3 regions of the Shewanella sp. 10N.286.54.B9 genome follow, and region 2 is predicted to be linked to each of the others. Evidence: predicted binding sites of a transcription regulator. Region 2 holds the regulator's gene; each other region holds the start of a gene.
The links. The regulator sigma-54, encoded in region 2, starts transcription at its own class of promoters, with help from an activator protein. The targets are predictions, from matches to a motif close to GTTGGCACGNNNNTNGNNT.

Region 1: the regulator sigma-54 is predicted to act here: its motif matches at 3,618-3,636, upstream of flgB (flagellar basal body rod protein FlgB).
Region 3: the regulator sigma-54 is predicted to act here: its motif matches at 1,794-1,812, upstream of AB4135_RS21255 (YccF domain-containing protein).

Annotation. Positions count from the first base shown of each region.
Region 1 is NZ_JBFRIY010000040.1:5,393-10,908, reverse strand. Features, by position in the region: gene flgF (flagellar basal-body rod protein FlgF) at 1-327, opposite strand, end outside; gene flgE (flagellar hook protein FlgE) at 503-1,864, opposite strand; gene flgD (flagellar hook assembly protein FlgD) at 1,940-2,743, opposite strand; gene flgC (flagellar basal body rod protein FlgC) at 2,768-3,184, opposite strand; gene flgB (flagellar basal body rod protein FlgB) at 3,187-3,585, opposite strand; gene AB4135_RS14735 (protein-glutamate O-methyltransferase CheR) at 3,761-4,594, opposite strand; gene AB4135_RS14730 (chemotaxis protein CheV) at 4,736-5,516, opposite strand, start outside.
Region 2 is NZ_JBFRIY010000017.1:12,828-18,343, forward strand. Features, by position in the region: gene mgtE (magnesium transporter) at 1-1,046, opposite strand, end outside; gene AB4135_RS05905 (HPr family phosphocarrier protein) at 1,178-1,453, opposite strand; gene rapZ (RNase adapter RapZ) at 1,440-2,294, opposite strand; gene ptsN (PTS IIA-like nitrogen regulatory protein PtsN) at 2,760-3,203, opposite strand; gene hpf (ribosome hibernation promoting factor) at 3,206-3,493, opposite strand; gene AB4135_RS05925 (RNA polymerase factor sigma-54) at 3,524-5,035, opposite strand; gene lptB (LPS export ABC transporter ATP-binding protein) at 5,172-5,516, opposite strand, start outside.
Region 3 is NZ_JBFRIY010000079.1:59,435-64,950, forward strand. Features, by position in the region: gene AB4135_RS21245 (hypothetical protein) at 336-509, shown strand; gene AB4135_RS21250 (1-aminocyclopropane-1-carboxylate deaminase/D-cysteine desulfhydrase) at 725-1,648, opposite strand; gene AB4135_RS21255 (YccF domain-containing protein) at 1,869-2,276, shown strand; gene AB4135_RS21260 (alpha/beta fold hydrolase) at 2,273-3,043, opposite strand; gene AB4135_RS21265 (M14 family zinc carboxypeptidase) at 3,043-4,041, opposite strand; gene AB4135_RS21270 (substrate-binding periplasmic protein) at 4,122-4,904, opposite strand; gene AB4135_RS21275 (PGPGW domain-containing protein) at 5,214-5,441, shown strand.

The DNA.
Region 1 (5,516 bases), on a different contig from region 2:
GGTATCAAAACTTAAACTACCTGAACGGGTATAAGCTTCACCGCCATCATCGGCTTGCACCGCAATCCAACCATCGCCCTTTACGGCAATATCTAAATCTCGACCAGTGGTCTTTATCGGACCATTGGTAAAATCTGCTGACGGAGTCTCTGTCATAGCAAATACACGTGTTGGCAGTCCTTCACCAAAGGCTTGCATTGAACGCGCTTGTGCGAGATCAGCTTTAAATCCATCAGTGTTTGCGTTTGCCAAATTGTTGGCGCTAATGGCCAACGAATTCATATTCTGCTTTGCGCCGCTCATAGCGACATAGAGTAACTTGTCCACGTAATGCTCCGTCAAACTTCCGTCTAACGTATTAATTAGCAAGCATCGTGCCAGAAATCTAATTTACAAATTAAGTATAGAAAGAAGAGTTTACGAATAGAGTAGTGAACTATGATAAGAGAGAGGAAACACGTTGCCGCTGCGGCAACGTGTTTTAGTAAAGTCTGCGAATAGATTAACGGATCTGCAATACCGTTTGTTGCAAGGTATTGTTTACTTCCAATGTACGAGAGTTAGCTTGGAAGTTACGCTGCGCCGAAATCAAATCAACAAGTTCAGTGGTTAAGTCTACGTTTGATTGCTCAAGTGCCGATGAACGAATACTACCGAAGGTACCACTGTTAGCTTCACCCGCTAATGCCGGGCCCGAATCAAGGCTGGCTTTCCATGAGGTGTTACCTGCCTGTGATAAACCTTGTTCATTAGCAAAACGTACCAATGCTACGCGCGCTAATGGCACGGTTGAACCGTTACTATAACTGGCGTTAATCAGGCCATCTGCGCCCACTTCAACGTTAGTTAATCGCCCGACGGTAGTACCATCTTGGGTCAATTCAGTCACTTCAAAAGGTGAGGCATATTGCGTCGGATTATTAAAGTTCAAGGTCAAGGTTTGCGAACCGTCAGCGCCAGGGCCGAGTACATTGGCGCCGCCTACCCCTAGTTGCTCAGTCTGAATAACGGCTGGGTTACTGCCAGTGTATGCACCCGTATCATTAAATGAAACTGCAGCACCTTTCCAACCGCCAGCAGTTTCAGCATTTTTGGTGCCATCGACCAAACCATCACCACTCGTATCAACATCATAGGTTCCGGCTGCAGGGTCAACATTAACTTTCTTACCATCAACAGCGTAGAACGCTACCCAGTTACTCTCACCAGTATGCGCAGCATTAGGAGGACGAACAAAGTAAGTCGTCATCACATGCGGCTCACCAAGCGAGTCGTACATGGTTACTGATGTTGAGTTATTGAATGTATCTGGGTCATCGGGATCGAAATTAGCTGGGTCAAAGGTTTTATCGCCCGCATTAAGGTTCATCTGCAAACCAATATTATCCGTTTTAACCGGACTGCCTGCAGTATCAGGAATTTGTACTGGTTGAGTGGTTGTCAAACTGACAGAGGTTGAGTTGCCATCTTTATCAACCGGGAAGGTTTGTAGGAAATTACCTGCCGAATCGACCATATAATTGTTCGAGTCAAACTTGAATGCGCCAGCACGGGTAAATGAGTGGTCTTGAGAACCGACTTCAGAAGAGGTCACAAAGAAGCCACCACCGTTAATCGCCATATCAAGCGAGTTATTGGTAAACTGTAAACTACCTTGATGGAACTGCTGCGCCACTTGGCTGGTTGCCACGCCACCACCAACGGTTGTTTTGCTGTTAGCGAAAATAGAGCTGGCGTAAACATCGGCAAATTCAGCGCGAGACTCTTTAAAGCCAGTAGTGTTTACGTTAGCGATATTGTTTGCCGTTGTATTTAGATCTTTTTGCGCAGACGATATACCGCTCAAAGCAATGTTAAATGACATAGTTCACCTCAATCCTTGTTCAATTCGTTTTAGCAGAGGCAGTACTTGCCGCTACTATTAATATCTGTCGGACGTTTACGATTCTGATACCGCTAATACATCACTGATTTTAATGCCACCCACGCCACGTAAATTCAAAATAGCACCGGTTGCTGCAGTACCTAATGAAACGCTGGTCACATGTGCGTAGGTTGAAACGGGGAGCTCTTCACTCTTACCGTCAACGTTACCCGTCACTTTAAGGGTATAGCTGCCTTCAGCCACCGGTTCACCATTTTTGCCCATGCCGTCCCAAGTAATATCGACGTTACCGCCTGCACTACCATCAACGGAAAAAGTAGAAATAAGCTGGCCAGTTTCATCTTCAACGCGAACCGTTAAGTCCTTAATCGTTTCCGGGGTACTGACAATCGCTTTTATGTTGGGCTCATCGGCAGACACATAACCTGTATCCGATGGAATTAACACTTTCTGACCCACAAGGCCTGACGCCTGCAGCGCTTGGCTCGAGGTTGTTAATGCATTGAGGTTAACAATCTCTTCATTAAGTTTGCTGATCCCATCAACGGTTGAAAACGATGCCATCTGCTGGATCATTTGGTCATTATCGACCGGTTTAAAGGGATCTTGCATCGACAACTGTTGACTCAATAACGAGAAGAAATCTTCTTGAGATAGCTCCTGACTATTAGGCTCAGGTATTGAGTTTTCTGCCGGCAAACGAAGGCTATCTAAAAACGGGTTACCGGTTGTAGATGTCTGCTCTGTCGACGCACTAGCTTGTGTCGTCGCTTGCGATGCTTGTGGCGTAACGGCTCCTGCCTGTTGCGGCTGAGCGGTTGCCGATTGCGTGTTATTGAGCGGATTAATCAGGCTCAAAATTTACCTCCAGCTTTCACTGAGTTACTTGCCAATTCTAAGAGTTTGCTGAAGCATCGATTTCGCTGCATCAGTGACTTGTACATTCATTTGATAGGAGCGAGAGGCTGAGATCATGTTTGCCATCTCCTCCATCACGTTAACGTTGGGCTTATAGATAAAGCCGTCAGTGTCTGCCATTGGATGGCCGGGAGAAAATTCTTTATTTAAGGGTAAGTCACTTTCAACAATACCTTTAACCGCCACGGACTGTGATGCACTTTGATGCTGTTGTGCTTTGCTCATTTCGGCTTCAAAAATAGGATGACGTGCGCGGTAAGTCTCGCCAGCACTGCTCGATACGGCATCGGCATTAGCAATATTACTGGCTGTGGTATTGAGTCTGACTGATTGCGCAGACATACCTGAACCTGCGACGTTAAATATATTAAATAAACTCATAATTAATCGCCTCTAATCGCTTTTTTCATACCTGAGAACTTACCGTCAAGAAAACCGAGGGACATCTGATACTCAAGTGCATTTTGCATGAATGCAGATTGCTCTTGTTGGATATCAACGGTATTGCCATCACCCGTATCGGGTTGATTAGGTACACGGTAAGCGACGTTTTGCTGAGTTAACGCTGCCATATCAAAATGTTTACCATCGCTCTTAGCCATTGCTAAGCCCGATTGACGTGACTGCGCAGAATTCATCGCTTTGGCAAAATCCACATCACGTGCTTTATAGTTTGGTGTGTCGGCATTGGCAATATTTGAAGATAGGACCTCTGCACGTTGGGAGCGTACGCCCAAAGTGTATTGATGAACTCCTAATGCTTTATCAAAACTAATCGCCATAAAATTGCCTCCTCAGCTCAGTGTCTGAAATAAAGCAATTGGTGTGCCAAAATAGTTAAAACAAGTAAAAATAGAGGTATATCTAGGATGCAGCGATGTCAAAAGGAAGATTTTACAAGATAAGAGGGTGTCAAAATTGCGTTAAACGCCGTTGAAACACCCTAAATACGATAACTTAACTGCGCTTTTGGTAATAGATCCCTGGATTACAGCGGATCATGTCAAACTCTTCAGATAACCCAGCAATAGACTCCGAGGCGCCTAAGAAGAGAATACCATTTGGGTTCAATGCGGCAGCAAATTGCCGCAGTATTTTCCGCTTTGCCTCTGGCGAAAAGTAGATCAGCACATTGCGGCAAAAAATGATGTCAAACTTGCCGAGTAAAGTATAACTTTCAAGCAAGTTGTGCGCTCTAAAGTTAACCAACTGCTTTACATTATTCTTAATCGCCATGTTGCCTGAAGGCAAAGTATCAAAGAACTGACGCTTCCTTTCCTCTGACAAGCCTCGCCCCAACGCTAAGTTATCATATTCCGCTTTTTTACAGCGTTCTAACATGGATGGAGACAGATCTGTCGCAAGAATGCTTGCACCGCTAGGCAATTTGCCAGGGCGACGTTGCTGATGCTCTAGAATGGTCATACTTAACGAGTACGGCTCCTGCCCTGAGGAACATGCCGCCGACCAAATTTTTATAGGCCGACCCAGTCGACTGTAGTTTGGCAGTAAAGTATTTGCTAATAACTCAAAGGGGTAACGGTCGCGAAACCATAAGGTTTCATTGGTGGTCATCGCATCAATCACTTCAGTACGAAGTTGACGCTCAGTCGGTTTCATCGAATGCTTTACCACATCCGACAAAGAGGGCAAATTATATTTGCCCATTAGTGGTGCCAATCGGCTACGCACTAAATATTGCTTGTTCTCTCCAAGCACAATACCGCTATGCTGCTCTAGAAATAGCCTGAATTGATGGTACTCGTTTTCAGCAAGTGATTTATTCGGCACTCTAGTATCCTAAATATCTATAAAACAAAGCCGCACAGTAGCTGCAGCTTAACAACAATCGCAGGTTTATACATTAGCCCCCAAGGAAACACAAGCAGGAGTTGGCTCCCTTGGGGCTACGAAACGTTGTAATAGTGCGGATTATAAGCTTAAGTGCTTGTTTACAGCCGCTGCTAGCTCATCTGGATTAAATTTCGCGATAAAATCATTGGCGCCTACTTTCTGAACCATCGCTTGGTTGAACACGCCACTAAGCGAGGTATGCAGCACGACTTTGATGTTTCTCAATTTAGGGTCATCACGTATTTCAGCCGTCAATGTGTAACCATCCATCTCTGGCATCTCAATATCTGAAATGATCAACGGGATCTCTGTTGAAACATCATCTAACTCTGCCGCTATTTCACGTAACTTATCTAATGCCTCTTTACCATCTTTAGCGGTATCGATTTGCAAGTCTAACGAGCTTAACGCACGAATGATCTGCTTACGGGCAACCGATGAATCATCTATCACCATGATGTGATGGTGCAGATCTCTATCAATGGTCAGCTTATCATCAAGCTCTTTACTGATATTGGTATTAACGGGTGAGATTTCGTCCAAGATCTTCTCAACATCTAAGATCTCTACTAATTCATTTTCTATCTCGGTGACTGCTGTGAGGTAAGAACCGCGGCCAGCGCCTTGAGGTGGCGGCATAATGGCTTCCCAGTTCATATTGATAATACGCTCAACAGAACTCACTAAGAAGCCTTGTACACTGCGGTTGTACTCAGAGATGATAATGAAACAGTTTTCGATGTTCTCAATTGGGCGACCACCTGTGGCTGCGCTTAAATCGATCACTGAAATTGTCATACCACGTACATGAGCAATGCCACGTACGTTTGAATTGAGCCTAGGTAAACTGGTTAACGGA
Region 2 (5,516 bases):
CCCAAAGCAATACCGCGAATAACCAGCGCTAAGGTTTGGTTGCCGGCCACGCCGCCCATGCTGGGGACAATGGTCATCAGAATGGCGATGGTAGCAAACTGCTCTAACGTGCCTTCAAACATGTTGCTGACAGAGGCGGCGAGCAATGCAGCAAACAGATTAACGGTTAACCATAATGAACGGCGGAAAGTACTTTTTAGTACCGGACCAAAGGTATCGGTATCGTCGTCCATACCGGCCATACCCATCATTGAATGTTCAGCGTCTTCACGAATTACATCAACCACGTCATCAATGGTAATACGACCAAGTAGTTTATTATCATCATCAATGACGGGGGCAGACATCCAGTCATGACGTTCGAACAGTTGTGCCACTTCACTGTCTGACATGCCTACGGGAATAGGCTCAACATCGGCTGCCATGATATCTCTGATGGATGAGTCAGGGTTACAGGTTAAGAGATCGGCAATACGCACACCGCCTAGTACCCGGTCTTGTTTATCGACCACGTACAGCATATCGGTTGCTTCAGGTAGTTCGCCGCGAATTCTTAAATAACGCAGTATCACATCGATATTGACGTCAGGTCTTAAGGTCACCGTATCGGTATTCATAATACTACCGGCGGTATCATCGGGATAGGAGAGTGCTTGTTCAACCCTGACCCTATCTTGAGTGCTCATCGACTGCAGCACCTCATTGAAGACACTGTCGGGTAAGCTTCTCAAAATGTATGCTAAGTCATCGGTGTCCATGCTTTTGGCCGCTTTCGCGACTCGTTCGGGACTCATTTGACTGATCAGACTATCTTTTAGCTCTTCGCCCAGCTCGTCGAGAATTTCACCGGTATGTTCTTGGTCAATCAATTGCCAGAGCACTTGACGAGTTCGTGGCGGCGAAGACTCGAGGATAAAAGCAATATCAGTAGCAGCCATGTCCTGCAACATATTGCGGACATGAACGAACATTCCGCTGCCTAATGCTTTGTTCAGCTGATTGAGGCGTTGGTCCGTTGTTTCATTATCTAAGACTTCAATCGGCATGGATCCCTCTCAGGGTCGTTTAAAAGGCGCATATAATAACGTAAGTAATACCAATCGCGTCAAAAATTGCTCTCTGAATATGTTGGATTGGTGTCAGGGATATTAAGGATTAATTTTACAGGTAAAGGGGGTTAGCTGTCTTCGTCAAATTTGGCATTGATTAGATGGCATATAGCCTCTAATGCTAGCTCTGCATCTGCTCCTGTTGCAACTAACTTTATGGATTTACCCATTCCAGTCTCTAACATTAATAAGCCTAGTACACTTACAGCTGATGCTTGTTTTTCGCCTTGGATTATTGTTATTTCAGCATCAAATTCAGAGGCTAACACCACCAGTTTAGTAGCAGCTCTAGCATGCAGGCCAAGCTTATTACATATGGTTACTTGCCGTTCAATTGTTGGCATTTTTTAACTCGCGGTGGCTAGTGGTCACTTTATGTCGTCCATCTTTAAAGTGTTCGGCAAGCCTTTCGGTGACATACACTGAGCGATGCTGGCCTCCGGTACAGCCAATCGCAATAGTCAGGTAACTGCGATTATTACGTTCTAGATCGGGAAGCCATGTACGGAGTAGATTCTCTATCTGCCAGATAAACTTATTCACTAACGGGCGTTGATTGAGAAAGTCCTGTACCGGTTTATCAAGCCCTGTCATTGGTCTTAGCTCGGGTTCCCAATGCGGGTTAGGCAGGAATCTAACGTCGAACATAAAGTCGGCTTCGGTTGGCATACCATGTTTAAACCCAAACGACTCAAACTTGATCATGAGCTCTTTATCAACATTACCCAATAAAATCTCACGAACTTGATCGTTAAGATCGTAGATGTTGAGGCTTGAAGTATCGATATAGTGGTCGACTATTTTGGCTAATGGTTCTAGCTGACGGCCTTCAAGTTGAATGGCTTCTTTCAAAGATATGTTGGAATGAGACAGCGGATGAAGTCGGCGAGTTTCGTTGTAGCGTTTAAGCAATACTTCATCGCTTGAGTTTAGAAAGAAGCTGAGTAACTCCACACCTTCTGGTAGATTGGTTAGGTGCTTTTCCAGCTCAGTTTCTTTCTCTGGCATATTGCGAATATCGACACTAATCGCAACGAGTTCTGAATTACCCGTTAGCTGCTCTAACAGTGTTCCCATCATCGGCAACGGAAGATTATCGACACAATAATAGCCGAGATCTTCTAGCATTCTTAAAAGAACGGATTTTCCAGAACCGGAACGACCAGAGACTAAAACAAGTTTCATCTTTTGACTACCTGATAGAAGTTAGAATGAGTGTTTTATATATGTTTACAAGATGTACAAGGGTATAGATTAACTTTTTTGTTGTTGAAAGCAAGAGCTTAGGCAAGAAGGAGAGAATAAATAATATTGTTGTCATATCCCCGTTCTACCTGAATATGCAGGATTCAGTGGGAATTTAATGGTCTTTAATCACGGCATTGATTGCCACGAATGGTTATTCCCTTGGTAAAATCAATAACACAGAGTAAAGCCCATTAAAGCCCATCGCAGAAGGCTTTGTGCCAGCCCACTTCGTTGTTGCACTGACTTAAAAGGGAATAACCATTTCTACGTTAATACGCCTAGAATTGAACTGGCACATAGCCTCTGAAACGAGCATCTTCAAGTAGAACGGGTATAAATACTTAGGCCTTTAAATAACCTACTTGTATAACATAAGGTTACTTAAAGACCTGACTAAATTAGCTATTGAGTGATCAAATCGTACAGTTCTGATTCACTGCTGCTTTTCCTCAACTGCTTAACGATAGCTTTATCGTTAAGCTTTTCAGCCATTGAAGACAAAGTGGCTAGGTGCTGCTCACATTGCTCTGCAGGAACCAAAAGTGCAAACAATATATCGACCGGCTGCTTATCTATCGAGTCAAAAGAGATCGGTGTTTCGCATTTGATTAATATGCCCAATGGATGGTCAATATTGGTCAATCGCCCATGCGGGATTGCGATTCCGTTGCCTATACCTGTGCTACCCATTTTTTCGCGAGCTAAAAGGCTCTCGAATATCTCTTGTGAAGATAGAGTAGGGTACTGGACAGCGGCAATGTCGCTGATGAGTTCCAGTACTTTTTTCTTACTGCCCGGAGTGGCACAGGTGGTGCACTCCGGCTGCAGGATGGTACATAGTTCCATCGTTAGTGTTTGGTCAGCTTCTCTTTGTGTTTAATAACCTGACGATCTAATTTATCGATCAGGGAGTCGATTGCGGCATACATGTCCGCATGTTCCGAAGTGGCAAAAACTTCCCCTTTTTTAAGGTGGATTCTTGCCTCGGCAATCTGCTGCATTTTTTCTACGTTCAAAATGACGTGGACATTATTGATCTGATCGAAATGACGTTCAAGCTTTGTAAACTTTTCTTCTACATAGCCACGCAGCGATGCAGTGATCTCGATGTGATGCCCAGTAAGGTTAATTTGCATAGAAAATTCCTCCAAGTGCCTAATTTTGAGTTATAAACTCTTACGTTGGTTTGAGGGCGGGATCAGCATTGCTTCACGGTATTTCGCGATAGTACGACGAGCAACTTTAATCCCTTGTTCTGCCAAAAGTTGCGCCATTTTGCTATCGCTTAATGGTTTCTTTTGGTTTTCAGCAGCGACTAACTTCTTAATAAACGCTCTAATAGCTGTAGATGAGCACTCTCCGCCGTCATCTGTGCCGACATGACTAGAGAAGAAATACTTTAATTCGAAAATACCTCTTGGGGTATGCATATACTTTTGAGTGGTAACCCTTGAGATGGTGGACTCATGCATCTCAACAGCTTCTGCAATATCGTTCAATACCATTGGCTTCATGGCTTCATCGCCATATTCAAAGAAGCCTTGCTGGAATTTAACGATGCAGTTACTGACCTTTAATAAGGTTTCATTACGACTTTCTAAACTTTTGATAAACCACTTAGCTTCCTGCAAATGACCACGGATAAACTGGCCATCAGCTTGGCTTTTAGTGCTGCGAGCCATTGATGCATAATGCTGATTAACATTGATTTTAGGCATGTAATCTGGATTGAGCTCAACCACCCAGCGGCCTTTCTTTTTGGCCACTGATACATCAGGAATAACGTATTCATCTTTACTGCGTGTGACTGCTAATCCTGGTCTTGGGTTGAGAGTTTGGATCAGGCTTATGGCTTCACGTAGCTCATCTTCTTTTAGCTTCGTTTTACGCATTAACTGCCTAAAATCGCGCCCTGCAATTAAATCTAAGTAGTCTTTGATGAGTAGGCGAGCATTATCAATATGTGGCGTGGTCGCGGCATATTGAGCTAACTGGATCAAGAGACATTCACTTAAGTCTCGAGCGGCTACGCCAATGGGGTCGAAATGCTGTACGCGTTTGAGCACGGCTTCAACTTCATCAATTTCTATCTCTGGATCGCCCATCGCCTCAAGAATATCTTCACAGTTTTGAGTGAGGTAACCACGTTCGTCAATAGCATCAATAATGGCGGTGGCGATAGCGAGGTCGTTATCAGAGAAAGGGGTTAAGTTCTTTTGCCACTCAAGGTGCTCATACAAGCCTTCGCTGGTTTCACCTTGGAATGGCATGTCGTCATCACGCATTCCGCCTGAGCTTGCATTTGATGAGACGGTATAGACTTCATCCCAGGTGGTATCCATCGGCAGTTCATCTGGCATTGAGTCTTGAGTCAATGCATCAGAGGTTTCTACTGCGGCACTATCTTGCTGGGGATCGACTTCGGCGCTGGCGCTGTAATCGTTGTCGCTATCAGATTCTGAGTAGCTATCGGATTCGCTGGTGGTGCGATCTTCGTTGCTGACAGCTTCGCCGTCAGATTGCTCTTCATCTAATTCGAGTAGGGGATTAGACTCTAATGCTTGCTGGATCTCTTGCTGCAGCTCTAAAGAGGACAGTTGCAGTAAGCGGATAGCCTGCTGTAACTGTGGAGTCATGGTTAGCTGCTGACCCATTTTGAGCTGAAGTGACGCTTTCATCTTACCGCTATTCCCTACACTGTAATTAAACGTTGAAGCTCGTTAATTTGGCGAAGAGAGCGCAAAGGCCCAACACTATGATTATATTAGTATACTTAACTAGTGCCGCGCTTTAAACGCTCATGTTGTTGATTAACTATAGCCTGAATTGTTCACCTAAGTACACTGCTCTAACCTGCTGGTTGTCTAAGATTTCGGCAGGCGTGCCTTCTGCAATGAGATTTCCGTGACTTACGATATATGCATGTTCACATACGTCTAATGTTTCACGAACGTTGTGGTCAGTAATAAGCACACCTAGGCCGCGACTTTTTAGCTGTTCAATGATTTTTTTAATGTCGATGACCGAAATAGGATCGACACCTGCAAAAGGTTCATCAAGCAAAATAAATTTTGGATTAGCTGCTAGCGCTCGTGCAATTTCAACTCGACGACGTTCACCACCAGATAGTGCCATACCTTGGCTATCTCGTATGTGAGT
Region 3 (5,516 bases), on a different contig from region 2:
TTTGATATACTTTCACCGCCTTCTGTAAAGTCCACGATTCGTCGTTTGATCCCCACATAAGCGTTATCACAACAGGTTCGATCATCTTAATCGGCAGTCATTTTACTGTCATATCTTTATGTTTTACTTCGTTGCAGCTTGAGAATAGTTCAGTATTTGTGATCTTAGCGACATATTCGTTAACAATACTGGGTACCAAGCCACTTGTATAAGCATAAAAAGATGAGTAATCTCGAATGGAACTTAAATTCATCTTTCGCGAAAATGCTAAGGATATTCTATCGTTATAAAACACTACCAATATTGGTAGCATTAATAAAAAGGAGTGTGACCATATGTCATACCTAGTAAATGGACATGAAATTACCGTTAACTTTCCAGTAGACTCAATTTCTGTCAACAAATCATCAATCGCCTTTACTGACAGTCAAGGTAAAAATAGACAGACTTTTTCAAAGCGTACTGAAGCGCTTAAATTTATGAAGTGGTTATTGTCTTCAAGTAAGTAAGTTTTAATCTGTAGTACCGACTTTTCGATACATTTCCTCTCACTCGTATCGATAGTTTGTCTTCATAGGCAAACGAATAGGACTGAAACATATTCAGCTATTTAGTTAACTTCATTTGGTTCAGGCTTTACCTCAGCTCAGGTAAATCGCCTAACCAAGTGGATACCCACCCTCTCAATGATAAATCTCCCCCGAATCAGTAAATCATAATGATACTAAGTTGCAGGATACTTACGTTGATATCGCGGTAGCATTGTCGCATTCCCCAATAAACCACCTTGATGTATATAAAGAATATTTGCGTTTTCATTATCTGATAACAGCTTTTCTACGCACATCCACCCTTTTGGATCATACAAGAGTTCAAACTCAATTCCTTGCTCGGCAACTTTTTGCCAAATCTGATAAAACTCTTTGTACAGTTTTCCAAAATGATATTTTTTGTCTGTTTTCACCATTTGCGGATGCAACGACGGATCTGCAATTAATTCTGAAAATTGCTGAGAAAGATAGTTTTCATCACCAACACAAGCACAGGTTTTAACCGATATTTCAGTAGTTTTGAGTGAGAAGTATTCACTCAAAAAAACAGCCGTTGTACCTGTTCCTGACGGCAGAAAGACGGTTAACTCTGTCAATTCACTCAGTGAATACCAATCCCATATCTCTTTAGCCAGTTGATGTACTCCTTCCCTAGCATAAAAGCAGCGCCCGCCTTCAGGGACAAACAGTGCTTGCTTGTCAGCAGGAAGTACCACTTGCTCTATATATTCTCGACAAGTCCGGTTTCCTCTGTCCGTAATTAGCGATAAATCAATAACATTCGCACCATTTGCTACGGCTTCCACATAATTGCCCTTTTCAGAACTCAGTACTTGTGCCGCGATATGGTCGGTATAGAAATCAAGTTTCCAACCGTTGAGTTTTGCCAGAGCAGACATTGAGTAGAGAGAGTTCGCCACAGGTGAGCCATAACCAACTAGTCGTGAAACACAGGGGAACTCATGGTTCAAAAAGTAGGCGAATTTCCGCGCTTTGTTTCCAGAAAACTCTTTATGTAACAGGTCATCTCTCTTAACAAAAATACGACTTCCGTTATATTCAATACTATCTATCGGTGTGTTGATTAACACAGGCATTCTCATTAAACCATGGAAGGGTAATTGTAACCCTTAACAGTATCGAGTTCAGGCTATAGCGGTGCAAAATACCACTTTTTAGTGGCTTTGATTAATCCTACTCATTCAAAATAGCCATAAACAACGATAAAACAACAACTTAAAATATGGCATGATAATGGCATTATTATAAGTTGGGTCATCGAGATTGATGACTAAATTTTATTTTGAGGGATCTTAAATGGCAGTATTGCGCTTAGTGTTTAACATAGCTTGGTTTATTTTAGGTGGCTTCGTAATGGGTCTTGCTTGGTGGTTTGCCGGCTTACTTTGTTTCATCAGCATTATCGGCATCCCTTTCGGTAGAGCCTGTTTCGTCATTGGAGAGATGACATTTTGGCCATTTGGCCAAGACTCTGTAAACCGTCGCACTCATACCGGCATGGAAGATCTAGGCACAGGCGCATTTGGCACCGTCGGTAATATAGTTTGGTTCTTACTGTTTGGGATCTGGCTGGCCATTGGCCACATCATGCACGCCTTTGCTTGTGCCATTACCATCATAGGGATCCCGTTTGCATTACAGCACCTAAAACTGGCAATTTTGAGCCTTACGCCCATCGGTCAAACCGTTGTAGCCAAAGCTTAGTTCGTTGACAATAACAGATGCTTCAACTGCCTAGCGAGCGTAGTTGAAGCGTCTAAGCTGATATCATGTCCTGCTTCGTCAAACTCAATGAGCTGACATCGGTAATGCTTCGCTATTGCCATACTGCAACTTGGCGAGACCAACTTATCCTTGTTGCCACTAAACACAAAAATGGGTTGTTGTAGAGAATCACAACATTTAAATCGTGCACAAGCCCACAACTGCCGAAACACATTCAACAATCTAACACGACTTTCTAGCCTCAATGCACTCCATTGTTTAGCGATTGAGAGATTCTCACCATTGCAATCACTGGACAATTTAAGTGCAGTGGCTTCTAACCAATGAACCTGATCGCATTTGACCCTTGTCCGGTATGCCCTTAATACCGCAGCGATACTAAAACGCGCGTGCCAAGGAGACAGATTGGCGGCACTGGCATTAATAACAACAATTTTGCTGACTTTTTCGGGGGCTAAACGTGCCATTTCAAGGGCTATCATTCCCCCCATTGAAAGCCCTATTATATTGTTATCATTGCCCTCCAATTGCTCCAATAACGCACGGGCATATGCCGTAATGGTTAACGGGCTATTCTCATGACTGAACTCACCGTTACCTAAACAGTCGAGTGCGATAACATCAATATTAAGCGCTATTACTGCAGCAAATAGAGACTCAGAAAAATCTTGCCAATGACGTTTGTCACGCATCAAACCGCGTACCAGTATCCACTTAGGGTTGTCATTGTTAAGCACTATATCCATCAGCGTTGAAACCAACGCTTAAAAGCGACATGATTCTGTTTTATTAGCATTTCTTGACTCATACTCTCCAATGCGCGACTAGCCGCTAAATCCATTAAAAAATGCATTAAAACAGTATGCTTGCGTAGTGCCCTTAGCTGCCGGTGCTGCTTTTGTGGATTGAAAAAACCGGCAAAATTGAACACTTGCCGGGGGTTTTTCTTAACCCAAATCCAGGAGCCCATCTCTAGTGTTAATGGTAAAAAAGGCTTATCAGTTTTTGGCATAGTAAGGTAATCCCAAATATCACCGTGAGTACGATAGATTAAGCTTTGAGGTGAAAAACTATAGTGACTATGATGCGGGTAACTTGCTTGATATAACTGCTCTAAATAATGGATCCGTCCTATGTTTTGCATCGGTTTGTTAGAACCTGCAAATGGAAACCAGATGTGATCGGTCATACCAAAACCTGAATGTGCATCTAAGGAAATAAGGCTAGAAGCATTGGCCTTAAGTTGTTCAACATACTGGATCAAAGCTTGCGTTTCTTGCTCTACCCCATGTCGTCCCCTATACCAAGGCAGATGAGATGATAGTTTTTGCCCACCAACGAGAAAGGTAACCTTTGTTTCCGCCTCTATGGGAGCATTTCGCATTAAATCCACCCGCTGTCCATTGCAGCGTGTACCGTTTTGTAACCCGACAGGATTAACAATAGGAACAAAAGCGAGCTTAATTTGGCTTAACAGCAGCTGCAACTGACTGTCCCACTCAAGCCTAGATAGAATACTTTCAAGCAATGCCATTATTACCTGAATGCCAATGACCTCGACGCCATGCACGCCTCCAACAAATAATACACAGGGTACGTCAGCCTCCTTTGCTCCCAACTCAGCACTAATAACGGGATAGCTATGGTTTTTGAACTCCAGCTTAGTCAAGGTTCTAGCATGTAACTGCGGATAGCGATCAATCAAGTCCACTAATGTGTGTAACTCAGTAGGCAATGTTTCCATGATTAAATGCAGCATGAGTGAGGTTAAGGGAATAAAGTAAGCGGCTTATAAGACAGATTGAAGTCACGCAGATGACAAAGCTACTGCGGCATGTTCTGTTTTAGTATTTTATCTACATCTATTTTAGCCAAGCCTTGATTAAAAAGATCGCGCCACTTCTTACCTTCTTCATTGTTTTTGAAGGCAATATAAAGCTCTTTGTGGGTCAAAATATGTTTATTTAACTGTACTCGGCTGGCAACAGGCTTCATATCAGGTTGTGCGAGTAAATACCCCAGAACATAGGTATCGATAACGGCAGCATCTATGCGCCCTGAAACCACTTTTTTAATATTATGGATATCTGAAGCGACTGTTTCAGCTGGCTGTACACCTTGGGCTATCATTTTATCGAGTTGCTCGGTGTTAACGTACCCTTGGACTACGCCAATGGTGTACTGATTAAGGTCACTCTGATTTGACCAACTAATAGGGTGACGTTTTTGCTCAACCAACCCCAAAGGGCTACTGCCCATTGAATTTGAAAAGACGAATTTTTCTGTTGGGTAAGCATATTCAGGTAGATAACCAGAGTATTTGGAATCAGCTCTCGAAGCCATTCTCACAGCACGGCTCCAAGGATAGAAATCAACCTGAACTTTATGGCCTACCGCTTCTAATGCCGCACGAGTAATCGCAATACTTGCCCCCTCATTTTTCAACTGACTGCCAGCATAAGGAGGCCAATGCAAAGAGGTTAAATACAGAGTGTCCCCATAACTAAAAGATGATGCGCTGCTTAGCAACAAAAACAGCGTAATCCATCGATGTTTGCCGACAACATCAGCAATCCTTTGAATATAGGTAAAAATATTATTACACATACTGAGTATTTAGCCTCCTTCGCCTTCTATCTCGCAGCATTAACATTCACTGGCCTACCAAAGATTCTAGTCAATCATAGCGATATCACCAAGAATAGCGCTTCAACCCCCTAAATGGCACTCGATAGAGTAGCGTAACACTCCAAGACTCAGAACTTATGCACAGCTAAATCAAAGAAAGGAATTGTTACAGTTGCTTTTACCTATCATTGGAGATCAGGCATATACTCAGTAAGTGCAATTAACATACAAAGCCTTAGTCGCAGGTGCTGAATGTTAGCCACCCTCAACGAATCACAGGAGAAGCTAATGCTAAAGAAAACACTTATTACAGTCGTTGGTGGAGTATTGACCTTAACAGGCGCGGCGCTAATCATACTGCCAGGCCCAGCTTGGTTGCTGCTACCTATTGGGTTAGCGGTGTTAAGCTTAGAATACACTTGGGCGCGGTACTGGCTCAAAAAAAGTCAAAACCACATGAGCAATACCGCTCGCTGGCTTGATAGGAAGATTTTACTACGCAGATTGAAACGATAATAACCAGTGTGTTATCTCACTGTTTTATGCGTAATAGACTCTAAGCACAAACGTGACACTCTACAACTGAGGCTT